Regions from separate parts of the Streptomyces sp. NPDC052023 genome, predicted to be linked through region 3. Evidence: predicted binding sites of a transcription regulator. Region 3 holds the regulator's gene; each other region holds the start of a gene.
The links. The regulator HrcA, encoded in region 3, represses chaperone genes, less so after heat shock. The targets are predictions, from matches to a motif close to TTNGCACTCNGNNNNNCNGAGTGCNAA.
Positions count from the first base shown of each region.

Region 1: a site for HrcA is predicted at 4,286-4,312, ahead of groES (co-chaperone GroES). Genes of this name have one in related genera too.
Region 2: a site for HrcA is predicted at 4,182-4,208, ahead of groL (chaperonin GroEL). Genes of this name have one in related genera too.

Region 1 covers NZ_JBIUBW010000006.1:206,081-215,565, forward strand. The annotation lists gene ACIHCM_RS15725 (MOSC domain-containing protein) at 1-397, shown strand, start outside; gene ACIHCM_RS15730 (SDR family NAD(P)-dependent oxidoreductase) at 480-1,253, shown strand; gene ACIHCM_RS15735 (ester cyclase) at 1,312-2,019, shown strand; gene groL (chaperonin GroEL) at 2,086-3,714, opposite strand; gene groES (co-chaperone GroES) at 3,831-4,139, opposite strand; gene ACIHCM_RS15750 (polysaccharide deacetylase family protein) at 4,411-5,208, opposite strand; gene ACIHCM_RS15755 (polysaccharide deacetylase family protein) at 5,205-6,125, opposite strand; gene ACIHCM_RS15760 (methyltransferase domain-containing protein) at 6,216-7,379, shown strand; gene ACIHCM_RS15765 (LCP family protein) at 7,540-8,628, opposite strand; gene ACIHCM_RS15770 (hypothetical protein) at 8,727-8,984, opposite strand; gene tsaD (tRNA (adenosine(37)-N6)-threonylcarbamoyltransferase complex transferase subunit TsaD) at 8,981-9,485, opposite strand, start outside.
Region 2 covers NZ_JBIUBW010000011.1:123,493-132,977, reverse strand. The annotation lists gene ACIHCM_RS22585 (hypothetical protein) at 1-563, shown strand, start outside; gene ACIHCM_RS22580 (NADH:flavin oxidoreductase) at 675-1,805, opposite strand; gene ACIHCM_RS22575 (hypothetical protein) at 2,115-2,318, shown strand; gene groL (chaperonin GroEL) at 2,398-4,020, opposite strand; gene ACIHCM_RS22565 (cold-shock protein) at 4,382-4,585, opposite strand; gene ACIHCM_RS22560 (ubiquitin-like small modifier protein 1) at 5,037-5,312, opposite strand; gene thrC (threonine synthase) at 5,399-6,688, opposite strand; SAM riboswitch class I at 6,707-6,862, opposite strand; gene ACIHCM_RS22550 (glucosyl-3-phosphoglycerate synthase) at 7,013-7,957, shown strand; gene ACIHCM_RS22545 (trehalose-6-phosphate synthase) at 8,051-9,451, shown strand; gene otsB (trehalose-phosphatase) at 9,436-9,485, opposite strand, start outside.
Region 3 covers NZ_JBIUBW010000001.1:760,221-769,705, reverse strand. The annotation lists gene hemW (radical SAM family heme chaperone HemW) at 85-1,317, shown strand; gene ACIHCM_RS03570 (DUF3097 domain-containing protein) at 1,318-2,136, opposite strand; gene ACIHCM_RS03565 (MBL fold metallo-hydrolase) at 2,166-2,900, opposite strand; gene hrcA (heat-inducible transcriptional repressor HrcA) at 3,063-4,079, shown strand; gene dnaJ (molecular chaperone DnaJ) at 4,080-5,216, shown strand; gene ACIHCM_RS03550 (nitronate monooxygenase) at 5,352-6,428, shown strand; gene ACIHCM_RS03545 (16S rRNA (uracil(1498)-N(3))-methyltransferase) at 6,425-7,165, shown strand; gene ACIHCM_RS03540 (VOC family protein) at 7,186-7,578, shown strand; gene ACIHCM_RS03535 (hypothetical protein) at 7,800-8,210, shown strand; gene ACIHCM_RS03530 (S41 family peptidase) at 8,272-9,485, shown strand, end outside.

The sequences.
Region 1 (9,485 bases), on a different contig from region 3:
CTTCGGCGAGAACCTCACCACGTCGGGGATCGACGTCTCCGGCGCGCTGATCGGCGAGCGCTGGCGGATCGGGCGGCAGGTGCTGCTGGAGATCACCTCGCCCCGGATCCCCTGCCGGACGTTCCAGAGCCATCTGGATGAACGGGGATGGGTGAGGCGGTTCACCCGCCAGGCCGCTCCGGGGGCGTACCTGCGCGTGCTGGAGCCCGGCGAGATCCGTGCGGGTGATCCGGTGGAGATCGTGCACCGGCCCGCCCACGAGGTGACCGTCTCGCTGGCCTTCCGCGCGCGGACGACGCAGACGGCGCTGCTGCCGCGGCTGCTTCAGGCGGGCGACGCCCTGCACCCGGAGTGGCTGGCGAAGGCACGCAAGTACGCGGCGCCGCAGGACGCCTGACCGCAGGTCACGAGGGCATAACCCGCGAAAACTTCACCCTCGGCCGCCGTCGCCCGCCCTTGCGGGTCACTACCCTTGGCCCATGACAACGGCTCTGATTACGGGATCGACCGCGGGAATCGGCGCCGCGTTCGCGCGGCGGCTGGCGGCGGACGGGCACAACCTCGTCCTGGTGGCCCGCGACACCAAACGCCTCCGCGAGCAGGCGACCGAACTGCACGACCGGCACGGCATCGAGGCGGAGGTGCTCACCGCGGACCTGGCGACGGACACCGGCATCGAGGCCGTCGCCGCCCGCCTCGCCGACCGCAAGAACCCCGTCGACCTCCTGATCAACAACGCCGGCTTCGGCAACAAGGGCCGCTATCTCGACGTGTCCATGGCCGACGAGCTGAAGATGCTCAAGGTGCACTGCGAGGCCGTGCTGCGGCTGACGTCGGCGGCGACCGAGGCGATGCGGGAGCGGGGACGCGGGGGTGTCGTGAACGTCGCCTCGGTCGCGGCCTTCCTCCCCCGCGGCACCTACGGCGCGTCCAAGGCCTGGGTCGTCCAGTTCACCCAGGGCGCGGCCCGCGACCTGGCGGGCAGCGGCGTACGGCTGATGGCACTGTGCCCCGGCTTCGTCCGCACCGAGTTCCACGAGCGGGCCGGCATGGGCACGGACAACATCCCGAGCTGGATGTGGCTCGACGCGGACAAGCTGGTCGCAGCGGCCCTCGCCGACCTGGCCCGCGGCAAGACCCTCTCCATCCCGGATCCTCGCTACAAGGCCCTCATGGGAGTGGTGAAGGTGGCCCCCCGCGGACTGCTCGGCGGGGTCAGCTCACGGGCGGGACGCAAGTACGGGCCGCAGTGAGCCCGCCGGGGGACAATGGAGGCGTGCACCGGGCCCAGGGGGGACGGGAGGCGGCGCCATGACATTCGTGCAGGTCATCGACTGCAAGACCAGCCGGTTCCAGGAGCTCGACCGGCTGATGGACGCGTGGGTCGAGCAGACCAAGGGCAAACGGACGGCGACGCACAGTCTGATCGGCAAGGACCGGACCGACGCGTCGCACTTCATCGAGATCGTGGAGTTCCCGTCGTACGAGGAAGCGATGCGGAACTCCACGCTGCCGGAGACCGACCGGATCTTCCGGGAGATGGTCGCGCTCTGCGACGAGGCGCCGAGGTTCACGGACCTGGACGTGGTGCGGGACGAGCAGCTGTCCAGCACCACGGTGCGGCGGTTCTTCGCCCTGGCGTCGGAGGCCGGGGAGCTGCCCCCGCTCGACGAGGTCATGGTCGAGCACCATCAGCACCACGATCCGGCGAACGTGGAGGACGTGGTCGGGATGGATCACGTCCGGCGCGAGCTGCGCGTCTGGCGGGACGGCTTCGACTTCGAGTTCACCGTCGAGGACCTGATCGCGGAGGGTGACCGGGTGTGTGCGCGATGGTTCTGGAAGGGCACGCACAAGGGCGAGTTCCTCGGCATCCCGGCCACGGGCAAGGACGTCACCATGACGGGGACGACCGTCTTCCGCTGCGGCGTTGACGGCAGGCTCGCCGAGGCCTGGTGGGAGTACGACCGGCTGGGGCTGATGGAGCAGCTGGGCGCGTTCGAGGAGATGGAACGGTAGACCCGCGAGGGGAAACGGGGAGGCCCGGCACCGTCCGGTGCCGGGCCTCCTCGGTGCGGTCCTGCGTCAGTGCGCGTGGCCGTGACCGTGGCCGTGGCCCGCGGCCTCCGGCTCCTCTTCCTTCTTCTCGACGACCAGGGTCTCGGTCGTCAGCAGCAGGGAGGCGATGGAGGCGGCGTTCTCCAGGGCGGAGCGGGTGACCTTGACCGGGTCGATGACGCCGGCCTTGACCAGGTCGCCGTACTCGCCGGTGGCGGCGTTGTAACCGCTGCCCTTCTCCAGCTCGGCGACCTTGGAGACGATGACGTAGCCCTCCAGGCCCGCGTTCTCCGCGATCCAGCGCAGCGGCTCGACGGCGGCGCGGCGGACGACGGCGACACCGGTGGCCTCGTCGCCCTCCTTGCCGAGGTTGTCCTCCAGCACCTTCACGGCGTGGACGAGCGCGGAGCCACCACCGGAGACGATGCCCTCCTCGACCGCGGCGCGGGTCGCGGAGATGGCGTCCTCCAGACGGTGCTTCTTCTCCTTCAGCTCCACCTCGGTGGCGGCGCCGACCTTGATCACGCACACGCCGCCGGCCAGCTTCGCGAGGCGCTCCTGAAGCTTCTCGCGGTCCCAGTCGGAGTCCGTGGCCTCGATCTCGGCCTTGATCTGCGCGACGCGGCCCTCCACGTCCTCCTTCTTGCCGGCGCCGTCGACGACCGTGGTGTCGTCCTTGGTGACGGTGACGCGGCGGGCGGAGCCGAGGACGTCCAGACCGACCTGGTCGAGCTTGAGGCCGACCTCCTCGGAGATGACCGTGGCGCCGGTGAGGGTCGCCATGTCCTGGAGCATCGCCTTGCGGCGGTCGCCGAAGCCGGGGGCCTTCACCGCGGTGGCGTTGAAGGTGCCGCGGATCTTGTTCACGACGAGGGTGGAGAGGGCCTCGCCCTCGACGTCCTCGGCGATGATCAGCAGCGGCTTCGAGGCGTTGGACTGGATGATCTTCTCCAGCAGCGGCAGGAGGTCCGCGATCGCGGAGATCTTGCCCTGGTGGATGAGGATGTACGGGTCGTCGAGGACGGCCTCCATACGCTCCTGGTCCGTCACGAAGTACGGCGACAGGTAGCCCTTGTCGAAGGCCATGCCCTCGGTGAAGTCCAGCTCCAGGCCGAAGGTGTTGGACTCCTCGACGGTGATGACACCGTCCTTGCCGACCTTGTCCATCGCCTCGGCGATCAGCTCGCCGACCTGCTGGTCCTGGGCGGACAGCGCGGCGACGGCGGCGATGTCGGACTTCTCGTCGATCGGGCGGGCCGAGGCCAGCAGGTCGTCGGAGACGGCCTTCACCGCGGCGTCGATGCCCTTCTTCAGGGCGGCCGGGGAGGCGCCGGCGGCGACGTTCTTCAGGCCCTCGCGGACCAGCGCCTGGGCCAGGACGGTCGCGGTGGTCGTACCGTCACCCGCGATGTCGTTGGTCTTGGTCGCCACCTCCTTCACCAGCTGGGCGCCGAGGTTCTCGTACGGGTCCTCGACCTCGACCTCGCGGGCGATGGTGACGCCGTCGTTGGTGATGGTGGGGGCGCCGAACTTCTTGTCGATGACGACGTTGCGGCCCTTGGGGCCGATCGTCACCTTCACCGTGTCGGCGAGCTTGTTGACGCCGCGCTCGAGGGCGCGACGGGCGTCCTCGTCGAACTTCAGGATCTTCGCCATGGCAGCGGGAGCCCTCTCGGAAAGTCTGCGGTAAATGAACTGCGCCCCGGACGCCCGGCTTCGTTATCGGTCGCGGGTGCCAGGGGCGCAGCTCAAAGCGGTGTGCTGTGGGTGAACTACTTCTCGATGATCGCGAGGACGTCGCGAGCCGAGAGGACGAGGTACTCCTCGCCGCTGTACTTCACCTCGGTGCCGCCGTACTTGCTGTACAGAACGACATCGCCGACGGCGACGTCGAGCGGAAGGCGGTTGCCGTCCTCGAAGCGGCCCGGGCCCACGGCCAGGACGACGCCCTCCTGGGGCTTCTCCTTGGCGGTGTCCGGAATGACCAGGCCAGAGGCGGTGGTCTGCTCGGCGTCGAGCGGCTGGACCACGATGCGGTCCTCGAGCGGCTTGATGGCAACCTTGGAGCTGGTGGTCGTCACGATCCGACCTCCCCCTTCGGAGATCTCACGGGGTTAACTGTCTGAGGTGGCGACCAGGTCGATCCGTCGTCGCGGGTGCCGGACCTGCCCGTCGCTGTGTTGGCACTCTCCAGTGGGGAGTGCCAGAGCCGAGACTATGACTGCGGTTAGCACTCGGTCAAGCGGAGTGCCAGTTGCCCGTGGCGCGTCGGCCGTACGGCACTCGCGTGCGGCGGTGCGCGCAGCGTGCCAGGCGTCCCGGAGAGCCGCCCCGCACCTCCCGGCGTTCCCCTCAGAGGTAGTCCTCCAGCCGCCCCACGGTCAGGCCCGCCTCCTGGACCCGGCGGAGCAGGCGCGTCGTGCGTTCGCGCAGCATGGGCTCGGGGGTCTCGGTCGAGGGGACCGAGACGATGTCACCGGGGCGCAGGCGGGCGGGGCCCTTGGTGAAGGTGAGGTCGGCCGCGTTCATCGTGGCGCGCCAGAGCACGATCGCCTTGATGCCGCAGTCGGCGGCCGCCTTGCGGGTCGTCGTGTCGTACGTGCCGTAGGGCGGGCGGAACAGATGCGGGCGGACACCGAAGCGGGCGCGGAGTTTCTGCTGCTGGCCGCAGATCTCGGCGCGCTGCCCGGCGTACGGCAGCCCGCGCAGGGCGGCGTGGTCGAGGGTGTGGTTCTGCACGCTCGCGCCGACCGAGCGCAGGCGCGCGAAGTGGCCGTAGCCGGGGCCGACGACGCTGTCGGTGAGGAACATGCTCACGGGCAGGCGCAGTTCGCGGACCATGTCGACGAAGCGCGGGTCCTTCTCGGCGCCGTCGTCGAAGGTGAGGAAGACGACCTTGTGGGTGGTCGCGATGCGGTCCAGGACCGGGGCGAGCCCGTCCGCCGGCCGGGCGGGGTGGCGCAGCTGCGAGGGCGGCGCGGAGAGCGGCGCGGACAGCCCCCAGCGGCGGTACGGCGGGGGCTGCGTGGCGGCCGAGCCGGGTGCCGCCCCCGCCTCCACCGACCGCCCGCGGGGGACGTCGGGAGGTGCGCAGCCGGCGAGCAGGGCCAGCAGCACCGCGGCCCCGGCCGTCCACCCGCGCCGAGTCACAGGTAGTCCTCCAGGCGTCCCACCGCGTACCCCTTCGCCGTGATCTTGTCGAGGAAGACGCGGATCATGTCGGGCATCTCGCCCGCCCAGTCGTCGGTGCCCCGGAAGTGGCTGAGGACGATGTCGCCGGGGTGGATGTCGCGGTCCCACTCGCGGTAGTCCCAGCGGTCGACGAAGACCTCCTCGTTCCACAGCGGCACGTGCGTGATGCCGCAGTCCTTGGCGGCGTGCAGGGTGTCGGAGTTGTAGTTGCCGTAGGGCGGGCGGAACAGGCGCGGGCGTTTGCCGTAGCGCTGCTCGATGACGTCCTGCATGCCGCAGATCTCGTCCCTCTGCTCGGTGTAGGACAGGCCGGGCAGATAGGGGTGGTTGAGGGTGTGGTTGTTCAGGGTCACCCCCCTGGCCTGCATCTTCTTGAAGTAGCCGTAGTCCTCGCTCACCAGGTAGTCGCTGAGGAAGGCGGTGTACGGGATCTTCAGCTCGGTCATCATCCGCAGGAACGCGGGGTCCTTCTCGGCGCCGTCGTCGATGGTGAGGAAGACGACCTTCTCCTTGGTGGGGACGGTGGTGAAGACCGGCGGAAGCTTCTGCTCCACGTGTCCGTCCACCTCGAATCCGTCGCGGGTGGCGATGTGCGGCTTGCGCGCGGGCGGTGCCGGCGCCCTCAGCGGGGTCTCCTTCAGGCCCCAGCGCTTCGCGGCGGCGACCCGCGCGGCGTGCTCGGCGCGGAGTTTGGCGGCGTATCCGTCGAGGGCGCGGGCCGGGGGCGCCTTGAGGGGTGGCGGGGGCGCCTCGTCGCTCCGCGCGCAGCCCGAGGCGAGGGAGGCGGCGGTCAGTACGGCGACTCCCGCCATGGTCGTCGAGGCCCTGAGGCGGCCATTCGGCCCTTTTTTGTCATTTTGTACTACTAGTCCCATGGGGCCGGATCTTCCCAGGCCCCACCCCCCAACCCCCGCTGACACCGCCGCCGGCGGCGGACCATCCACCGACTGGCCGACAATGTCCCGGTGAACGACCTCGCCCCTCTCCTCACCCCCGAAGGCCGGGCCCTCCTCGACGAGGTGCGCGGCACCGACCCCGCCCAGGAACTCGCGGTCGCCACCCGGCTGCGCCGCGACCACCCGGCCGACCTGGTGTCGGCGGCGCTCGGTCAGGCGCGGCTGCGGCAGCGTGCGGTGGCCAAGTTCGGGGCGGCGGACGCCGAGCGGATGTACTTCACGGCGCACGGGGTCGAGCAGTCGACGCGGGCGAGCGTGGCGACGTACCGCGCCCGGCGTTTCGCCGAGCTGGGCGTGACCTCCGTGGCCGACCTGTGCTGCGGCATCGGCGGTGACGCGATCGCCCTCGCCCGCGCCGGGATCCGCGTCCTCGCCGTGGACCGCGACGCGCCGACGGCGGCCGTCGCGCGGGCGAACGCCGAGGCGCTGGGGCTGGACGCGCTGATCGAGGTGCGCGAGGCGGACGTCACCGAGGTGGACTTCTCGGCGTACGACGCGGTGTTCGTGGACCCGGCGCGGCGCGGCGGCCGGGGCCGGATCTTCGATCCGGAGGCGTATTCGCCCCCGCTCTCCTGGGCCGTCCGGGCCGCGGCGACCACCCCGCACGCCGCCCTGAAGGTCGCGCCCGGCATCCCGCACGAGGCGGTTCCCGACGTGGCCGAGGCGGAGTGGATCTCGGACGGCGGGGATGTGAAGGAGGCGGTGCTGTGGTTCGGCACCGAGCCCGGCCTGGTGCGCGCCACTCTCCTCCCCGGCCCCCGCACCCTGCGCTCCCGCGGCCTGCCCGACCCGGCGGTTCGCCCCGTCGGGCGCTACCTGTACGAGCCCGACGGCGCCGTCATCCGCGCCCATCTGGTCGCCGAGGTTGCCGCGGAGCTCGGCGGCGGGCTGATCGACGAGACGATCGCGTACGTCACCGCCGACGAGCGGCGCCCCGCACCGTATGCCTCCGCCTACGAGATCACCGACCAACTGCCCTTCAACGTGAAGAAGTTGAAGGCCCTGCTGCGGGAACGGGAGGTGGGGATCCTGACCGTGAAGAAGCGGGGCTCGGCGGTGGAACCGGAGGAGCTCCGCAAGAAGGTGAAGCCGCAGGGACCCCACTCCGCGACGGTGTTCCTCACCCGGGTGGCGGGGGCCCCGACGATGCTGATCGGCCACCCGGCGAGCTGACGGGCGCCCTCAGGACGCGACGACCGCCTTGCCGATCGCGCAGCCCTTGGCCGGCCCCCTCGGGGATCACGGCGTCGGTGCCGTGGGGAACCCGGTGATCATGCCTCGGCCACATGAAGGGTTCCGCGCGGTTCCGCCGCCCCGGCCGCTCGCCCGGGGCCTACCGCAGCGACTCCCACAGCTCCGCCGCCTCCGGCTCCTTCGCCACCACACGGTTGCGGTCCGAGGCCGCCGGCACCACCGGCATCGTCACCGTCTCCACGGCCTCCGCCGGCAGGCCGCTCAGGCTCTCGCCGAGCCTCGTCAGCTCGGGCAGCGAGTCGAGGCCGGTGTCGGTCGTCAGGCTCCCGGTCACCGCGTCCGCGACCTCGTACAGACGGCTCGGGTCCGACAGCAGGCCGGTCGACGCGGCCTGCTCCAGCAGCGCCTTCACGAGCTGGTGCTGAAGGCCTATGCGCCCCAGATCGCTGCCGTCCCCGATGCCGTGCCGGGTGCGGGCCAGGGCCAGGGCCTGCTCGCCGTCGAGGTGGTGGGTGCCGGCCGCCAGGGTGAGCCGGCTGTCCTCGTCCTCGATGTCCGCCCCGGTGGTGACGGTGACCCCGCCGAGCGCGTCCACCAGCCGGGCGAATCCGGCGAAGTCGATCTCGATGTAGTGGTCCATACGGACGCCGGTCATCGACTCGACGGTCTTCACCGCGCACACCGGACCGCCCAGCTCGTACGCGCTGTTGAACATGACGCCCTGGGCCCCGGCCGCGTCCCCGCCCGGCTCCAGCGGGCAGGACGGACGGGTGACCAGGGTGTCGCGCGGGATGCTGACCACGGTGGCCCCCGTGCGTCCGGCGTCGAGGTGCACGACCATCGCCGTGTCGGACCGGGCTCCGGCGCTGTCGCCGCCCCCGAGGGCCTGGTTCTCGGCGCCGGCCCGCGAGTCCGAGCCCAGCACCAGGATGTTCACCGCCTCGCGGGGCGCCGCGGGGGCGGAGACGGAGGTGGAGGGCGTCGGCTTCGCCGGGCGGTCGTCCCCCAGGGCGCCGTTGATGTCGACGCTCTTGATGTTGCCGTTCAGCTGCCAGTAGAGCCAGCCCGCCCCGGCACCGCCGAGCCCCAGCACCCCGGCGAGGAGGAGACCGGCGGTCTTCAGCGCACCCTTCCGCCGGTTCCCCGTGCCGTCTCCTCGGCCTCCCCGGCCTCTGGGACCCCCGTCGCCGTCCCCGTTCCCGCCATGTTCCGTTATGTGTCCCGTCACGAACAGGAACGTACGTCCGAATTGTTTCGCGTGGGGACGCGAACCCTGTTTTCTTCGGAGAATCTAAGACTTCTCAGACGTCCGGCAGTCCGGACGCCTCACTCCTCGTCCACCGGCTCGAACCGCCACCGGTGCACCGCCCGCGTGACCAGCTCCCCGTCCGGCTCCGGCAGTTCCGGGAGGACGGCGTCGTGGGCCTCGTCCCACCAGGTGATGACGAGGACCCGGTCCTGCGGGGCGCGGAAGGTCTCCCGGCGCAGCGGCCCGGGGACGAGACGCTGTGCGCGCGCCCACGCCAGCAGCTCCTCGCCCCGCCCGGGAACCGCCCGCGCCTCCCACATCAACGCGACCGTCACGAGTACAGGTTCTCCTTGCTGACCTCGTGCACATGGTCGTGCCCGGGCACGTGCGGGTCCGTCACCGGCAGTGACGAGTCCGCCGACAGGTCCCAGCCGGACGCCGGCCGGTTGCGGGCCACCATCTCCGCGCCCAGCGCCGCGACCATCGCGCCGTTGTCGGTGCACAGCTTGGGCCGGGGCACCCGCAGGCGGATGCCGGCGGCCTCGCAGCGCTCCTGTGCGAGGGCGCGCAGCCGGGAGTTGGCGGCGACACCGCCGCCGATCATCAGGTGGTCGACGCCCTCGTCACGGCAGGCCCGCACGGCCTTCCGGGTCAGCACGTCCACGACCGCCTCCTGGAAGGACGCCGCCACGTCCCGCACCGGCACGTCCTCGCCGGCCGCCCGCTTGGCCTCGATCCAGCGCGCCACCGCGGTCTTCAGCCCGGAGAAGGAGAAGTCGTACGCCGGGTCGCGCGGGCCGGTCAGGCCGCGTGGGAACGCGATCGCCTCCGGGTCG
Region 2 (9,485 bases), on a different contig from region 3:
ACGCTCAGCTCACCGCCCTCGGGCGCGCTCTCCGGCTGCTCGGGGAGCATGGCGAGGCCCTCACCGGTGACACCCCCGACGCACGGCTGCACGAGGTCAGGACCGATCTGCGGCGGGCTCTGGACCTGCTGGAGGAGAGCGTCACCACCGCCGCGCCCAGCACCCGCTGTGCCGAGCATCCGGCGGGTCCCGTCGACGAGAGCGCGCCCGACCGGTGCCTGCTGTGCGAGACCCGGCGCCGCGCGGCGCGGCGTGCCGAGTTCAACGGGCCCGCGGCGCCCGCCGCGCACACCGGTTCCGCGCCGTCCCGGTACGGCGTGCGCGGTGACCGGCCGCAGCCCCAGCAGCGGTGGCTGCCGGAGCTGTGGAACGGGCAGGAGTGGCAGTTGTGCGGCACCCCGCGCCGGGACCGCCGGGAGGCCGAGCTGTACCTGGCGGCCCAGCGGCGCGGTTCGCGGCCCGCGACGGCGTACCGGCTCGTGCACGAGTTCACCGACTACGAGGTGCTCCGGGTGTGGGGCACGCCGGTGCGCGTCGACATCGAGCCGATGGGCAATCCGTGACCGGCGGCGGTCACGCCTTCGCGGACTCCGGCAGCGGCCTGTGCGCCGTCGGGGGCGCCGCCCCGGACGCCTTGCCGCCGGACTGCTGACGCGGCAGGAACGACGCCCAGCTCAGCTCAGCGACCCCAGCGACGCCGCGTCCCACGGCGTGAGCTCGTCGAGCCGGCCCGCGAGCACCTTCGCCGCCCACCGCGGATCCTGCAGCAGCGCCCGCCCCACGGCGACCAGGTCGAACTCGTCACGCTCCAGCCGGTCCAGCAGGTTGTCGATGCTGCCCACACCGGCGCCCTTGCCGGCGAACGCGCCGAGGAACTCCCCGTCCAGGCCCACCGACCCGACCGTGATCGCGGCCTTGCCGGTGAGCTTCTTGGTCCAGCCCGCGAGGTTGAGGTCCGAACCCTCGAACTCCGGCAGCCAGTGGCGGCGTGTCGAGGCATGGAAGCCGTCGACGCCGGCCGCCGCGATCGGGGCGAGGATCGCCTCCAGCTCCTGCGGGGTCTCGGCGAGCCGCGCGTCGTACGCCTCCTGCTTCCACTGCGAGTAGCGGAAGAGGACCGGGAAGTCCGGCGAGACGGAGGCACGTACGGCGGCCACGATCTCGGCGGCGAACTTCGTACGGGCCACCGGGTCACCGCCGTAGGCGTCGGTACGGCGGTTGGTGCCGGCCCACAGGAACTGGTCGATGAGGTAGCCGTGGGCGCCGTGCAGTTCGACCCCGTCGAAGCCGATCCGCTCGGCCGCGGCGGCCGCCTCGGCGAAGGCCTCGACGACGTCGTCCAGGTCCTGCTGGGTCATCACCCGCCCGGTGCCCTCGGAGCCGTCCGGCCGCACCCCGGACGGGCCGACCGCCGGGGCGTCGGGGTACGGCGGCTCGCCCTGACGGCGCACCATGCCGATGTGCCACAGCTGCGGCACGATCTTCCCGCCCGCCGCGTGCACCTGCTCCGCGACCTTCGCCCAGCCCGCCAGCTGCTCCTCACCGTGGAAGCGCGGGACGGAGTCGCTCTCCCCGGCGGACTCGTGCCCGACGTAGGTGCCCTCGGTGACGATCAGGCCGACGCCCGCCCCGGCCCTCCGGGAGTAGTACGACGCCACGTCCGCGCCGGGTACGCCGCCCGGCGAGAACTTGCGGGTCATCGGCGCCATCACGATCCGGTTGGGGACGGTGAGGCCGCCCACGGTGAAGGGCCGCGCAAGGACCTGGGCCGCTCGGGAGAGGTGGGGGGAGGCGGTGACGGTCACGTGGTAACTCCTCGGAATGCCGGTTGACGTCTCACGCACACGCACGGGCTTCACGGAAGGTTCATGCGTATGCGAATTATGCGCATGCATGGAAGCACACCTCCGCGTCAACCACCCTGCGGCGCGCGCCATTCCGTCCCGCACGACAAACCTTCTGTGATCCGGGCCACGATGAACCGGGAGCACGGTCGGCCGGGGTCGACAGCTACGCCCGCGAGCTGGGCATGGACCCCCTGAGCCGGCTGGCAGGAGGCCGTCGCGCCGGTCGGGACCTGGGCGCCGGACCGGACGTACGACCTGCTCACCTGCGTGCACGGGCTGCACTACGTCGGCGACCAGCTCGGCCTGCTCGCCCGCGCCGCCTCCTGGCTCGTCCCGGACGGGCTGCTGATCGGCGCACTTCGACCCGCACTCGGTGCGCGGCGCGGACGGCTCACCGGCCGGGCGGGCGGCGGTGCCGAACGACGTCCGTCAGCCCGCCGTCGCCACGGGCACTACGCCCCCGGCGTGTGAAACGCCCGAGGGCGGCACCCCCTGTCTCCAGGGGGTGCCGCCCTCGGTACTTACGGACGGGTCCGATCCTCGAAAAGGATCAGAAGTCCATGTCACCGCCCGGCATGCCGCCGCCGGCCGGGGCCGCGGCCTTCTCCGGCTTGTCGGCGATGACGGCCTCGGTGGTGAGGAACAGCGCGGCGATGGAGGCGGCGTTCTGCAGGGCAGAGCGGGTCACCTTCGCCGGGTCGATGATGCCCTCGGCGATCATGTCGACGTACTCACCGGTCGCGGCGTTCAGGCCGTGGCCGACGGGCAGGTTGCGCACCTTCTCGACGATGACGCCACCCTCGAGACCACCGTTGACGGCGATCTGCTTGAGCGGGGCCTCCAGGGCGAGCTTCACGGCGTTGGCGCCGGTCGCCTCGTCGCCCTCCAGGTCCAGCTTCTCGAAGACCGTGGAGGCCTGGAGCAGGGCCACGCCACCACCGGCGACGATGCCCTCCTCGACGGCCGCCTTCGCGTTGCGAACGGCGTCCTCGATGCGGTGCTTGCGCTCCTTGAGCTCGACCTCGGTGGCGGCACCGGCCTTGATGACGGCCACGCCGCCGGCCAGCTTCGCCAGACGCTCCTGGAGCTTCTCGCGGTCGTAGTCCGAGTCGCTGTTCTCGATCTCGGCGCGGATCTGGTTGACCCGGCCCGCGACCTGGTCGGCGGAGCCGGCGCCGTCGACGATGGTGGTCTCGTCCTTGGTGATGACGACCTTGCGGGCGCGGCCCAGGAGGTCCAGGGTCGCGTTCTCCAGCTTGAGGCCGACCTCCTCGGAGATGACCTCGCCGCCCGTGAGGATGGCGATGTCGCCGAGCATGGCCTTGCGGCGGTCACCGAAGCCCGGGGCCTTGACGGCGACGGACTTGAAGGTGCCACGGATCTTGTTGACGACCAGGGTCGACAGGGCCTCGCCCTCGACGTCCTCGGCGATGATCAGCAGCGGCTTGCCCGACTGCATGACCTTCTCCAGGAGCGGGAGCAGGTCCTTGACGTTGGAGATCTTGGAGTTGGCGATGAGGATGTAGGGGTCCTCGAGCGACGCCTCCATGCGCTCCATGTCGGTGGCGAAGTACGCCGAGATGTAGCCCTTGTCGAAGCGCATACCCTCGGTGAGCTCCAGCTCCAGACCGAAGGTCTGGGACTCCTCGACGGTGATGACGCCTTCCTTGCCGACCTTGTCCATGGCCTCGGCGATGAGCTCGCCGATCTGGGTGTCGGCGGCGGAGATGGAGGCCGTGGAGGCGATCTGCTCCTTGGTCTCGACCTCCTTGGCCTGGTCGAGCAGGGCGCCGGAGACGGCCTCGACGGCCTTCTCGATACCGCGCTTGAGGGCCATCGGGTTGGCACCGGCGGCCACGTTGCGCAGGCCCTCACGGACGAGCGCCTGGGCGAGGACGGTGGCGGTGGTCGTACCGTCGCCGGCGACGTCGTCCGTCTTCTTGGCGACTTCCTTGACCAGCTCGGCGCCGATCTTCTCGTACGGGTCCTCGAGCTCGATCTCCTTGGCGATGGAGACACCATCGTTGGTGATCGTGGGGGCGCCCCACTTCTTCTCGAGGACGACGTTGCGGCCCTTGGGGCCGAGCGTCACCTTCACGGCGTCCGCGAGCTGGTTCATGCCGCGCTCGAGGCCGCGCCGCGCCTCCTCGTCGAACGCGATGATCTTGGCCATGTGAAGTGGTCCCTCCAGGACTGGGGGTGATTCCTTCGGACCGCGCCCGCGCCCGCGACGGACGGCTCGCCTGCCTCGTGGTTCCTTGCCCCACCCGGCCTGCGGCCTCACCGACCCGGTCCTTCTTTGTCACTCTCACCTTCAGAGTGCTAACGCAATGATTAGCACTCGCCCCTGCCGAGTGCAAGCGCCTCCCCGGATCCGGGCCGGGGGCTCCGCCACCCGCGAACACCGGATGCGGGCACAAGGCGGGCACAGGGGGGGCACAAGGCGCGCCCCAGGGGGCGCACGCCGAAGGGCCCGCCCCTCCGGAGAGGTACGGGCCCTTCGAACAAAAACGTCACATGCGGTGGTCGCGCGCTTAAGCGGTGACGCGAACCATGTCGGCCTGCGGGCCCTTCTGACCCTGCGAGATCTCGAACTCGACCCGCTGACCCTCTTCGAGGGTCCGGTAGCCGTCCATCTGGATCGCGCTGTAGTGGACGAAGACGTCCGCACCACCGTCGACCGCGATGAAGCCGTACCCCTTCTCCGCGTTGAACCACTTGACGGTGCCCTGAGCCATGCCTAACTCCCCTATTACTGGCCCTTGCACAGATCCGCACTTCGCGGATCCGGGTCAGACCTCGCCCCCTGTTCACCGGGGGCGTGCGCCGGAACGCGTCGACCGCGGCTGAATGTATCTGTCCAACTGCCGTCTGCAACAGGTCAATCGGACGAGAAATCTGGGTGCAGACGGTCGGCAATTTAGGGAGAATCTGCCCGAATTCAGGGCAAGTCGGGCTCCATAAAAGGAATGAAAGGCGCAAAAGAGCCACACACTTTGGCTACTTCTCATCGCACCGGAGCCGGAACTCATATGCGTCCGGCATGTCACCTCGCGACGCGTTCCCCAACTCTACCGCGCTCAACCACACTGAATTGCCCCCTCCGCTTCTCTCACGGAGGGGGCAATTCGATGAACATTGAGTAACCGGACTTACTCACGGTAACGCGTGGGCGGTTTCGGCGGCCTTTCAGCCTCCGGCCACCGCCGGAATGATGGACACGCCTGCGCCGTCCGGGGTCGCCGTCTCCAGCCCCTGCTCGAAGCGGACGTCGTCGTCGTTGACGTACACGTTGACGAACCGGCGCAGCTTGCCCTGGTCGTCCAGGACCCGGGCGGCGATGCCGGTGTGGTTCTTCTCCAGGTCGTCGATCACCTCGGCGAGGGTCGCCCCGTCGGCGGTGACTTCGGCCTGGCCACCGGTGTAGGTGCGCAGGATGGTCGGGATACGGACAGTGACGCTCACGTGGAACCTCCGGTCAGGGTGACGCCCCAGGGGGCGGGGACTGGGAGCCGGCGCCCACCGGCCCGCAGACGAAGTGCAAAGCTCTCTTACGCGAGACCAGCCTCGCGGAACGAGTCGAGGCTCGGCCGGATCGTCGCCGTGAGTCCCGTCCCCGCCACCGCGTCCAGAGTCTTCAGACCGTCACCGGTGTTGAGTACGACGGTGGTGAGCGACGGGTCCAGCGCCCCGTTCTCGGCCAGCTTGCGCGTGACCCCGACGGTCACCCCGCCCGCGGTCTCCGCGAAGATCCCCTCGGTCCGCGCGAGCAGCTTGATCGCGTCCACGACCTGAGCATCCGTCACGTCCTCCACCGCGCCGCCGGTACGCCGCGCGATGTCCAGCACGTACGGCCCGTCGGCCGGGTTGCCGATGGCCAGCGACTTGGCGATGGTGTTCGGCTTCTGCGGCCGTACGACGTCGTGCCCCGACTTGAACGCGGTCGACACCGGCGAGCAGCCCTCGGCCTGCGCCCCGAAGATCTTGTACGGCCTGTCCTCGACGAGACCGAGCTTGATCAGCTCCTGGAGCCCCTTGTCGATCTTCGTCAGCTGGGAGCCGGACGCGATCGGCACCACGATCTGGTCGGGCAGCCGCCAGCCGAGCTGCTCGCAGATCTCGTACGCCAGGGTCTTGGACCCCTCCGCGTAGTACGGCCGCAGGTTCACGTTGACGAAGCCCCAGCCCTCGCCCGCCGGATCGCCGATGAGTTCGGAGCAGAAGCGGTTCACGTCGTCGTAGTTGCCCTCGATGCCGACGAGTTCGCCGCCGTAGACCGCGGCCATCACGACCTTGCCCTGCTCCAGGTCGTGCGGGATGAACACGCAGGAGCGGAAGCCGGCCCGGGCGGCGGCGGCGCCGACGGCACCGGCGAGGTTGCCGGTGGAGGAGCAGGAGAGAGTCGTGAAGCCGAAGGCCCGCGCGGCCTCCAGGGCCTGGGCGACCACCCGGTCCTTGAAGGAGTGGGTCGGGTTGCCGGAGTCGTCCTTGACGAACAGCTTGCCGGGCTCCACGCCGAGTTCACCGGCGAGGCGGTCGGCCTGGACCAGCGGGGTCCAGCCCGGGTTCAGGTTCGGCTTGCCGGCCACGTCGGCGGGGACGGGCAGCAGCGGCGCGTAACGCCAGATGTTCGACGGGCCCGCCTCGATGCGCTTGCGGAGCTCCTCCGCTTCGTACGCGGAGAAGTCGTAGGCGATCTCCAGCGGGCCGAAACACTCCTCGCACGCGAAGACCGGGCCGAGCGGGACGCGGTGGCCGCATTCGCGGCAGGACAGCGCCGCGGCGGGACCGAGGTCGACGGTGGGGTTGCTGGTGCTGCTTGCGACAGTCTGCACAGCCATGTGAGGCGAGGCCCTTTCTCCTCATCTTCCTCACGACGCATCTCGCCGTGAGACGGAATTGGCACCTTCCCTAGCCGGGAGCCTCGCGGAACGATCGAGAACGATCTACGAGAACCGACTGGAGGGTTGCCGGGGCTTCAACGGGCCGTTTCCCTCTGCCCCTCTGGATGAGCTGTATGTGGTTGTCATGCCGTGGTGCGCGCCGACGGCCCCCGACATGCGATGGTCACCAGCGTTGTTCAAGACTGTAACCGAAGGCCAGGACTGCTGAGATAGTCGTCCGAACCGCGAGATGGATCACGAAATGCAGAGGAGCACCGGACCGTGCTGGAGGAAGTCGAGCGCTGGCTGAGCACCCGCTCCTGGTCGCTGGCCGACCGGCCGCTCCACACGGTCCTGGCCGCGAAGCACGGCACGGGCCAGACGATCAGTGTCGTGCTGCCCGCGCTGGACGAGGAGGAGACCGTCGGTGACATCGTCGCCGCGATCCGGCACGACCTCGTGGAGCAGGTGCCGCTGGTCGACGAGATCGTGGTGGTCGACTCCGGATCCACCGACCGCACCTCCGAGGTGGCCGCCGCGGCGGGCGCCCGGGTGGAACACCGCGACGGGATACTCACGCGCGTCGCGCCCGTCCCCGGCAAGGGCGAGGTGCTGTGGCGCTCGCTGCTCGTCACCCGCGGCGACATCGTCTGCTTCATCGACGCCGACCTGAAGGAGTTCTCCTCGGACTTCGTCACGGGCATCGTCGGACCGCTGCTCACCGATCCGGACATCGCCCTCGTCAAGGGGATGTACGACCGCCCCCTGGGCGACGCCGCCGGGCAGGGCGGCCGGGTGACCGAGCTGGTGGCACGCCCGCTGCTGAACCTGCACTGGCCGCAGCTGGCCGGCTTCGTGCAGCCGCTCGGCGGTGAGTACGCGGCCCGGCGCTCGCTGCTGGAGCAGCTGCCGTTCCCGGTCGGGTACGGCGTGGAGCTGGGCATGCTCGTGGACTCCCTGCATCTGGTCGGGCTGGACGCCCTCGCCCAGGTGGACGTCGGCGTGCGCAAGCACCGTCACCAGGACGGGCAGGCGCTCGGCCGGATGGCGGCGGCGATCTACCGCACGGCCCAGCTCCGGCTGGCCCGCGGCCACCTCGTCCGCCCGTGCCTCACCCAGTTCGAACGGGTGGAGGACGGGTTCGAGCCACGGACGTACTCGGTGGACACGGAGGAACGCCCGCCGATGGTGGAGATCGCGGAGTACGCGGCCCGGAAAGTGGCCTGAGCGCTGGGTACGGCAGCGTACGGCTGTATACGGCCGCCTTTCGGTCTCGAACCGTACGTTTGAGCGGATCAGGAGAGGGCTAGGTTGAGGCGTATGGCTTCGACGTACGGTCCTGCGCAGGTACTGGTGGCCTCCAACCGGGGCCCGGTCTCGTACGAGGTGCGTGACGACGGCTCGCTGCACGCCAGGCGTGGTGGCGGCGGGCTCGTCTCCGGCCTCTCCGCGATCGGCCCCGACGCCGGCGCGCTGTGGGTGTGCTCCGCCCTCGGCGACGGCGACCGCGAGGCGGTGCGGCGCGGCGTGGGCGAGTCCGGTGTGCGGATGCTGGACATCGCGGCCGGGGTGCACGCCGACGCGTACAACGGCATCGCCAACTCCGTGCTGTGGTTCGTGCACCACATGCTGTACCAGACGCCGCTGGAGCCGGTCTTCGACGCGGAGTTCCGGCGGCAGTGGGCGGCGTACGAGGCATACAACCGGTCGTTCGCCGAGGCGCTGGCCCAGGAGGCGGCCGAGGGCGCCGCGGTGCTGGTGCAGGACTACCACCTGACGCTGGTGCCGGGGATGCTGCGCGCACTGCGGCCCGACGTGCGGATCGGCCATTTCTCGCACACCCCGTGGGCGCCGCCGGAGTACTTCCGGATGCTGCCGGACGACGTCGCGGGACAGGTGCTGCGCGGGATGCTCGGCGCGGACCGGCTCGGCTTCCTCACCCGGCGGTGGGCGGACGCCTTCACGGCCTGCTGCGAGACGTTCACCGGAGGGCTCGGGGACACACGGATCGGCGTGCACGGGCTCGGGGCCGACGCCGACTTCCTGCGCAAGCGCGCCCACGAGGCCGACGTCGAGGAGCGGATGGCCGCGCTGCGGGCGGAGGTCGGCGAGGGCCGCAGGACGATCGTCCGCGTCGACCGGACCGAGCTGTCCAAGAACATCGTGCGCGGACTGCTGGCCTACCGGCAGCTGCTCGACGACCGCCCCGAGTGGCGCGAACGGGTGGTTCACGTCGCCTTCGCCTACCCCTCGCGGCAGGACCTCGCCGTGTACCGCGACTACACGGCCGAGGTGCGGCGGGTGGCCGAGGAGATCAACGAGCGCTACGGGACGCCGGGCTGGACGCCGGTCGTGCTGCACGTGAAGGACGACTTCGCCCGCTCGCTCGCCGCCTACCGGCTCGCGGACGTGGCCCTGGTCAACCCGATCCGCGACGGCATGAACCTGGTCGCCAAGGAGGTGCCGGTGGTGTCCGACGAGGGATGCGCGCTGGTGCTGTCCCGGGAGGCGGGGGCGTACGAGGAACTGCGCGAGGACGCGATCGCGGTGAACCCGTACGACATCACCGGCACGGCCGGCGCGCTGCACGAGGCGCTGACCATGCGGGCCGGGGAACGCGCCGAGCGGACGAAGCGGCTGGCGGCCGCCGCCACCGCCCTGCCTCCGGCCCAGTGGTTCCTCGACCAGCTGACCGCCCTGCGCGATCAGCCCTCCAGCTGAGCCGCGAGACCCGCGAGCAGTCCGACCACGCCCT
Region 3 (9,485 bases):
GATCTGGGGTGGCCGCCGCAGGACGATCCGGCGCCGCTGGTGCTCCGGGCCGAGTGACGTCCGGCGTACGGGACAATGGAGGACATGCCTTCCGCACTTCCCGACGGCGAGCCCGTCCCGCACGACGGCGCGCTGCCCCCGGCCGCGCTCGCCGGGGCGGCGGACCGACCCCTCGGGTTCTATCTGCACGTCCCGTACTGCGCCACCCGCTGCGGCTACTGCGACTTCAACACCTACACCGCCACCGAGCTGCGCGGCACCGGCGGCGTGCTCGCCTCGCGCGACAACTACGCCGACACCCTGATCGACGAGATCCGGCTGGCCCGCAAGGTGCTCGGCGACGACCCGCGCGAGGCCCGCACGGTCTTCGTCGGGGGCGGTACGCCGACGCTGCTGGCCGCGGACGATCTCGTACGGATGCTGGGGGCGATCCGCGAGGAGTTCGGGCTGGCGGCCGACGCGGAGGTCACGACGGAGGCGAACCCCGAGTCGGTCGACCCGGCGTACCTCGCGGCCCTGCGCGACGGCGGCTTCAACCGGGTGTCGTTCGGGATGCAGAGCGCGCGGCAGCACGTTCTGAAGGTCCTGGACCGAACGCATACGCCGGGGCGCCCGGAGGCGTGCGTGGCGGAGGCCCGCGCGGCGGGCTTCGACCACGTGAACCTGGACCTGATCTACGGCACCCCGGGGGAGTCCGACGACGACTGGCGGGCCTCCCTGGACGCGGCGCTGGGCGCGGGCCCGGACCACATCAGCGCCTACGCCCTGATCGTCGAGGAGGGCACGCAGCTCGCCCGCCGGATCCGCCGGGGCGAGGTGCCGATGACGGACGACGACGTGCACGCCGACCGCTACCTGATCGCCGAAGAGCGGCTGTCCGCGGCCGGCTTCGACTGGTACGAGGTGTCCAACTGGGCCACCTCGGACGCCGCCCGCTGCCTGCACAACGAGCTGTACTGGCGGGGCGCGGACTGGTGGGGCGCGGGGCCGGGCGCGCACAGCCATGTGGGAGGCGTGCGGTGGTGGAACGTGAAGCATCCGGGGGCGTACGCCGCCGCCCTGGCGGAGGGCCGCTCGCCGGGCGCCGGACGTGAACTCCTGACGGGCGAGGATCGCCGGGTGGAGCGGATTCTGCTGGAGCTGCGTCTGCGGGAGGGCGTGCCGCTGGCCCTCCTCCGCGAGGAGGGCGTGGAGGCGTCCCGCCGAGCGCTGTCCGAGGGGCTGCTCCAAGAGGGGCCGTACGAAGAGGGGCGTGCGGTGCTGACCCTGCGGGGGCGGTTGCTGGCGGACGCGGTGGTCAGGGATCTGGTGGACTGATCACTCCGGCGGGTGACCGCTGCCCGTGACGAAGTCGATCAGTTCCTCCACCCGCCCCAGCAACTCCGGCTCCAGGTCCTTGTAGGACCCCACTTGCTGCAGAATGGCCTGCCACACCGCCCCGGTGTTCTCCGCCGGCCACCCCAGCGCCCGGCACACCCCCGTCTTCCAGTCCTGCCCGCGCGGCACCGTCGGCCACCCCGCGATCCCCAGGGCCGACGGCTTCACCGCCTCCCAGATGTCGATGTACGGGTGGCCCACCACCAGGGCGTGCTCGCTCGTCACCGCCTGCGCGATCCGCCATTCCTTCGTGCCCGGCACCAGGTGGTCCACGAGGACGCCCAGCCGTGCGTCCGGGCCCGGTGCGAAGGACTCCACGATCGCCGGGAGGTCGTCGACGCCCTCCAGGTACTCCACGACCACCCCCTCGATGCGCAGGTCGTCGCCCCAGACCCGCTCGACGAGCTCGGCGTCGTGCCGCCCCTCGACGTAGATGCGCCCGGCGCGGGCCACGCGCGCGCGTGCGCCGGGGACGGCGACCGAACCGGACGCGGTGCGGGTGGGGCGTGCCGGGCCGGTCGACGGCCGTACGAGCGTCACCACCCTGCCCTCCAGCAGAAAGCCCCGCGGCTCCAGCGGGAACACCCGGTGCTTGCCGAAGCGGTCCTCCAGGGTCACCGTGCCCGCCTCGCAGCGGATCACGGCCCCGCAGAAACCGGTGCCGGGCTCCTCGACCACCAGGCCGGGCTCCGCGGCGACCTCCGGGACGGGCGTCGGCTTCTTCCACGGCGGGGTCAGGTCCGGAGAGTACTGGCGCATTCGCATGACGATATGGACAGCCCGTTACGTCATCCGTGCGACACGCCGAAGCGCGCGGCCAGGGCGTCGCGCTGGCGCCGTACGAACGCGGCGTCCACGACCGCACCGTGACCGGGCACGTACAGCGCGTCCTCGCCGCCGAGGCCGAGCAGCCGGTCGAGGGCGGCCGGCCAGTGCGAGGGAACCGCGTCCGGGCCCGCCTGGGGCTCGCCGGACTCCTCCACCAGATCGCCGCAGAACACCACCTCCGGGTCACCGGGCACCAGCACCACCAGGTCGTACGCCGTGTGCCCCGGGCCCACGTTCGCCAGTAGCACCTGCCGCCCGGGACCGAGGTCGAGGGTCCACTCGCCGGACACGAGGTGGCGGGGCGGGACCAGTGTGTCGGCCGCCTCCTGCGCCGCCGCCGCGTCCAGGCCGTGGCGGACGGCGTCCGCGCGGAGTTCCTCACGCCCGCGACGGCCGCCGAGCACCCCGTCCACGCCGACCGCCCCGAAGACCTCCGCGCCGGCGAAGGCGGCCGCGCCGAGGACGTGGTCGAAGTGGGGGTGGGTGAGCGCGAGATGAGTCACACGCCCGCCCACCAGCGCCTCCGCCCGCGCCCGCAGCGCCGCCCCCTCGGCGAGGCTCGACCCCGCGTCGATCAGCAGCGCCGCGCCCCGGCCCGTCACCAGCCCCACCGTGCAGTCCCAGCCGGGCAGCCGGCACCGCCCGACGCCGCCCGCGAGCCGCTCCCAGCCCACCTCTTCCCAAGTCACGCTCATACGGCGACGCTAGCCGTACGCCCCCGCCCGGCACGACCGCACGGGACCGGCCTTGCCCGGGGTGTACCCGACGGCCGTACACTGGGCCGGTAGGGCTGGCACTCGCGTACGCCGAGTGCCAGGGGGAGCGCCAAGGGGACGACGTACTGGAGGTGTGCGCGGATGCTCAGTGAACGACGGCTGCAGGTGCTGCGCGCGATCGTCCAGGACTACGTCGGCACGGAGGAGCCGGTCGGTTCCAAGGCGCTCACCGAACGGCACAGCCTCGGTGTCTCCCCGGCGACGGTCCGCAACGACATGGCGGCGCTGGAGGACGAGGGGTTCATCGCCCAGCCGCACACCAGCGCCGGGCGCATCCCGACCGACAAGGGCTACCGGCTCTTCGTCGACAAGCTCGCCGAGGTCAAGCCGCTGACCGCGCCGGAGCGGCGCGCGATCCAGAACTTCCTCGACGGCGCCGTCGACCTCGACGACGTGGTGACCCGGACGGTGCGGCTGCTCGCGCAGCTCACCCGGCAGGTCGCGGTCGTGCAGTACCCGTCGCTGACCCGGTCCACGGTGCGGCACGTGGAGCTGCTCTCGCTGGCTCCCGCGCGCGTGATGCTGGTGCTGATCACGGACACGGGGCGGGTCGAGCAGCGGATGGTCGACTGCCCGGCGCCGTTCGGTGAGGCGTCGCTGGCGGATCTGCGGGCGCGGCTGAACAGCCGGGTCGCGGGCCGCCGTTTCACAGACGTGCCGCAACTGGTGCAGGATCTGCCGGAGGCCTTCGAGGCTGAGGACCGCGGTACGGTCCAGACGGTGCTCTCCACCCTGCTGGAGACGCTCGTCGAGGAGACGGAGGAGCGGCTGGTGATCGGCGGCACGGCCAATCTCACCCGCTTCGGACATGACTTCCCCCTCACCATCCGGCCGGTGCTGGAGGCGCTGGAGGAGCAGGTCGTGCTCCTCAAGTTGCTTGGCGAGGCGAAGGATTCGGGCATGACCGTGCGCATCGGGCACGAGAACGCCCATGAGGGACTCAACTCCACGTCGGTGGTGTCGGTGGGCTACGGTTCGGGCGGCGAGGCGGTTGCCAAGCTCGGCGTGGTCGGACCGACCCGCATGGACTACCCGGGAACGATGGGAGCGGTACGCGCAGTGGCACGGTACGTCGGACAGATCCTGGCGGAGTCGTAAGTGGCCACGGACTACTACGCCGTCCTCGGCGTGCGCCGCGACGCGTCGCAGGAAGAGATCAAGAAGGCCTTCCGGCGGCTCGCGCGCGAGCTGCACCCGGACGTCAACCCCGATCCGAAGACCCAGGAGCGGTTCAAGGAGATCAACGCCGCTTACGAGGTGCTCTCCGACCCGCAGAAGAAGCAGGTCTACGACCTCGGCGGTGACCCGCTGTCGCAGGCCGCCGCCGGTGGCGCGGGCGGCTTCGGCGCGGGCGGCTTCGGGAACTTCTCGGACATCATGGACGCGTTCTTCGGTACGGCGTCGCAGCGCGGGCCGCGCTCGCGCACCCGCCGTGGCCAGGACGCGATGATCCGTATCGAGGTCGAGCTCGACGAGGCGGCCTTCGGCACGACCAAGGACATCCAGGTCGACACGGCCATCGTCTGCACCACGTGCAGCGGCGAGGGCGCGGCGCCGGGTACGTCGGCGCAGACGTGTGACATGTGCCGGGGCCGGGGTGAGGTCTCGCAGGTCACCCGGTCCTTCCTGGGCCAGGTCATGACCTCGCGCCCGTGCCCGCAGTGCCAGGGCTTCGGCACCGTGGTCCCGAACCCGTGCCCGGAGTGCGCGGGCGACGGCCGCGTGCGGTCGCGGCGCACCCTGACGGTCAAGATCCCGGCCGGCGTCGACAACGGCACGCGCATCCAGCTCGCCGGTGAGGGCGAGGTCGGGCCCGGTGGCGGTCCGGCCGGTGACCTCTACGTCGAGATCCACGAGCTGCCGCACCAGACCTTCCAGCGCCGCGGTGACGACCTGCACTGCACGGTGACGATCCCGATGACGGCGGCGGCTCTCGGCACCAAGGTGCCGCTGGAGACCCTGGACGGCATGGAGGAGGTCGACATCCGCCCGGGCACCCAGTCCGGCCAGTCGATCCCGCTGCACGGCCGGGGCGTCACGCACCTGCGGGGCGGTGGACGCGGCGACCTGATCGTGCACGTCGAGGTCCAGACCCCGACGAAGCTGGACGTGGAGCAGGAACGCCTGCTGCGCGAGCTGGCCAAGCTGCGCGGTGAGGAACGCCCGCAGGGGCAGTTCCAGCCCGGGCAGCAGGGGCTGTTCTCGCGGCTGAAGGACGCCTTCAACGGGCGCTGACGGCGGGAGCCGCCGGCGCGTCCCCAGGGCGTTCCCGGCGGACGTGGGGCCGCGAAGCCGAGCGGCTTGCCCCTGGCCTATGCCAGGCGGCAGGCCCGATTCGGACTTGTTCGAAGGACGTGGCAACATGCGGTCATGTCCTCCGCGCTGACCGATCTCGTCCCGCTCCCGATCGTGCAGGCCCCCATGGCGGGCGGCGTCTCCGTACCCCAGCTCGCCGCGGCCGTCTCCGAGGCCGGCGGGCTCGGATTCCTCGCGGCCGGGTACAAGACGGCCGACGGCATGTACCAGGAGATCAAGCAGGTGCGGGGGCTGACCGGCCGCCCCTTCGGCGTGAACGTGTTCATGCCGCAGCCCGAGTATGCCGAGCCCGCCGCCGTCGACGTCTACGCCCAGCAACTGGCCGGCGAGGCCGCCTGGTACGAGACCGAGCTCGGCGACCCCGACGGTGGCCGGGACGACGGCTACGAGGCCAAGCTCGCGGTGCTGCTGGACAACCCCGTGCCGGTGGTCTCCTTCCACTTCGGGGTCCCGTCCCGCGACGTCCTCGACTCCCTGCGCCGGGCCGGGACCCTCACCCTGGTCACCGCCACCACCCCCGACGAGGCCCGGGCCGTCGAGCAGGCGGGCGCGGACGGCGTGATCGTGCAGGGCGCCGAGGCCGGCGGCCACCAGGGCACCCACCGGGACATCCCCGAGAACGACGGCTCGGCCATCGGGCTGCTCTCCCTGCTGGGCCAGATCCGTGAGGCGGTCGGCCTGCCGCTGGTCGCCGCCGGAGGCATCATGCGGGGCAGCCAGATCGCCGCCGTGCTGGCGGCCGGCGCGAGCGCGGCCCAGCTCGGCACGGCGTTCCTCGCCACGGCCGAGTCGGGCGCCAACGCCGTGCACAAGCAGGCGCTGACGAACCCGCTCTTCGTCCGTACGGAACTCACCCGCGCCTTCTCCGGCCGCCCCGCCCGCGGTCTGGTCAACCGCTTCATGCGCGAGCACGGCCCGTACGCTCCCGCCGCCTACCCCGAGCTCCACCACCTGACCTCCCCGATCCGCAAGGCCGCCACGAAGGCGGGCGACGCGCAGGGCATGTCGCTGTGGGCGGGGCAGGGGCACCGGATGGCGCGTGAGCTGCCCGCCGGGCGGCTGGTCGAGGTGCTGGCGGCGGAGCTGGCGGCGGCCGGGACAGCGTTGTCCGGCCGGGGTGGTGCCGGATGACCGCGCCGGTGTTCGTCGTCGGTCACCTCGACGCGGGCAGCGGCGGGCGGTACGTCCTGGACGGGCCCGAGGGGCGGCACGCGGTCTCGGTGAAGCGGCTGCGGGCCGGTGAGGACGTGGTCCTCACCGACGGGGCCGGGCGCTGGGCGCAGTGCGTGGTCGTCGGCACCGAGGGCAAGGACCGGCTGATCGTCCAGATGGACTCGATGGCCGAGGAGCCGGAGGCAGAGCCGCGCATCACGGTCGTCCAGGCCCTGCCCAAGGGCGACCGGGGCGAGCTGGCCGTGGAGACCATGACCGAGGTCGGGATCGACGCGATCGTGCCGTGGGCCGCCTCCCGCTGCATCACCCAGTGGAAGGGCGAGCGCGGCGCCAAGGCCCTCGCGAAGTGGCGGGCCACCGCCCGCGAGGCCGGCAAGCAGTCCCGGCGCGTGCGCTTCCCCGAGGTCGCGGACGCGGCGACCAGCAAGCAGGTCGCCGCGCTGCTGGCGAAGGCCGATTTCGCCGCCGTGCTGCACGAGAGCGGCACGGAGCCGCTGGCCGGGGCCGAACTGCCCACCGAGGGCGAGATCATGCTGGTCGTCGGTCCCGAAGGGGGCGTGGCCCCCGAGGAGTTGTCCCTCTTCGCCGAGGCCGGGGCGCCCGCCTACCGCCTCGGCCCGTCCGTGTTGCGCACCTCGACGGCCGGTACCGCGGCGGCGGCTCTGCTGCTCGGCCGTACCGGACGCTGGTCCTGATCCCCACGCGGGAGGACGTCATGGAACTGGCCCAAGTCAGACTCCTGGTCAGCGACTTCACCACCTGCTACCACTTCTACGCCGATGTCCTCGGCCTCAAGCCGCAGTCGGGCGCGACCGACGGGCCGTACGAGAGATTCAGCCCCGCGACGGGTTCGGCGGGCATCGCGCTGCAGGACCGGGCGATGATGGCGGACCTGCTGGGCGAGGTGCACGACACCGCGACGGGCCACCGCTCCCTGGTGGTCCTGCGCGTCGACGACCTGGACGGCTACTGCGCACGCATCACGGAGCGCGGCGCGACCCTCCTGCACGGCCCCGCCCCCACGACCGACCGCATGCGCACCGCCCACCTCAAGGACCCCGAGGGCAACCTCGTGGAACTCCAGGAGTGGCAGCTCCTGAACGTCTGACCCCGGCCACCGCGAACAGCTCCCCGAAGCCGCGGTGGGCGCGCGATGGCCTTACGCGCCCTGTCGCGACGGCCCGCAGGGTGGGACGCTGCCGTGCATGGGGGCCTTGCGAGGGACTCGGGGCCGGCGCCGGATGCGGGCGGCCGGTGTGGCGGTGGGGTTCGTGGCCGGTGCCGGGGGGGCTGGTGGGCTGCGAGCCGGGGGCGACGAGTTCGGCGACCGTGGCCTGGACGACCGACCAGCTGGTGACGCGGGAGCTGGAGCGGCGCGAGATCGCTGTGCAGTGGCTCACCTGCACGGCCGATGCCGGGGACCGGAGCGCGTCGGCGCCGTCGGCGAGCGCGCGCGGCGTGGTGGACGTGGACTGCGAGGGCCGGACCACCGACGGCCGGGACATCACCGTCACCGGAGAGGTGACCCGCGCGGTCGGCGGCGCCTGTGTGCGCGGTGACCTCACCGTGAAGGTCGACGGCAGGGAGCGGTTCCGGGCCACCGGGCTGGGGGACTGCGACGCCACCTCCGCCCCGCCGGTGGGCGGGGAACCGCCGGGCGGCGGCCCCACCACCACGGTGACCGTGACCAAGACCGTCTACTGCCGCAGCGCGCCCACGTGCTGGCCCGAGGGCAAATAGCAGCTGAGGCAAGTGATCCAAACCCCTGTGCGCGGACCCGGTGCCTGCGTAGGGTGACCTGGTGACCCAGCCCGCAGTGCCCGCGTATCTCCGGTTTCCGCATGTCCAGGGCGAGTTGGTGGCCTTCACCGCCGAGGACGACGTCTGGCTCGCGCCGCTCGACGGCGGGCGCGCCTGGCGGGTCAGCGCCGACAACGTGCCGGTGACCCTGCCGCGTATCTCCCCCGACGGCACCACCGTCGCCTGGACCTCCACCCGCGACGGCGCCCCCGAGGTGCACATCGCACCCGTCGACGGCGGCCCCGCCAGGCGGCTGACGTACTGGGGCAGCTGGACGACCCGGGTGCGCGGCTGGACCCCCGACGGGGAGGTCCTCGCCCTCACCACCCACGGTCAGGCCAGCCTCCGCCGTACCTGGGCGCACGCCGTCCCGCTCGACGGCGGACCGTCGCGGCGGCTGCCGTACGGCCCCGTCGGCGAGGTCGCCCACGGCCCGCACACCGTGCTGCTGTCCGCGACGATGGGCCGCGAGGCCGCCGCCTGGAAGCGGTACCGGGGCGGTACGGCGGGCAAGCTGTGGATCGACCGCGAGGGGGACGGCGAGTTCGTACGGCTGCACGCGGACCTGGACGGCAACATCGAGTACCCGGCCTGGGCGGGCGACCGGATCGCCTTCCTGTCCGACCACGAGGGCACCGGCGCGCTGTACTCCTCCCTCGCCGACGGCTCCGGCCTGCGCCGGCACACACCTCTCGACGGCTTCTACGCCCGGCACGCGGCGAGCGACGGCGCCCGCGTCGTCTACGCCTCCGCCGGTGAACTGTGGCTGCTGGACGACCTGGACGGCGCCGAACCGCGCCGCCTCGGCATCCGGCTCGGCGGGCAGCGCACCGACCGCCAGCCCTACCCGGTCAACGCCTCGCGCTGGTTCGGCTCGGCGTCCCCCGACCACACCGCGCGTGGCAGCGCGGTCGCCGTGCGGGGCGGCGTGCACTGGGTGACCCACCGCTCCGGGCCCGCCCGCGCGCTCGCCGCCGAACCCGGCGTCCGGGCCCGGCTGCCCCGCACCTTCCGGGCCGAGGGCGAGGAGTGGGTGGTGTGGGTGACGGACGCCGAGGGCGAGGACGCGCTGGAGTTCGCGCCCGCCACCGGGCTGACGCCGGGCTCGGTCCCGCGCCGGCTCGCCGCCGGACAGCTCGGCCGGGTCCTCGGGCTCGCCATGGCTCCCGACGGCAGCCGCGCCGCGGTCGCCTCGCACGACGGACGGCTGCTGCT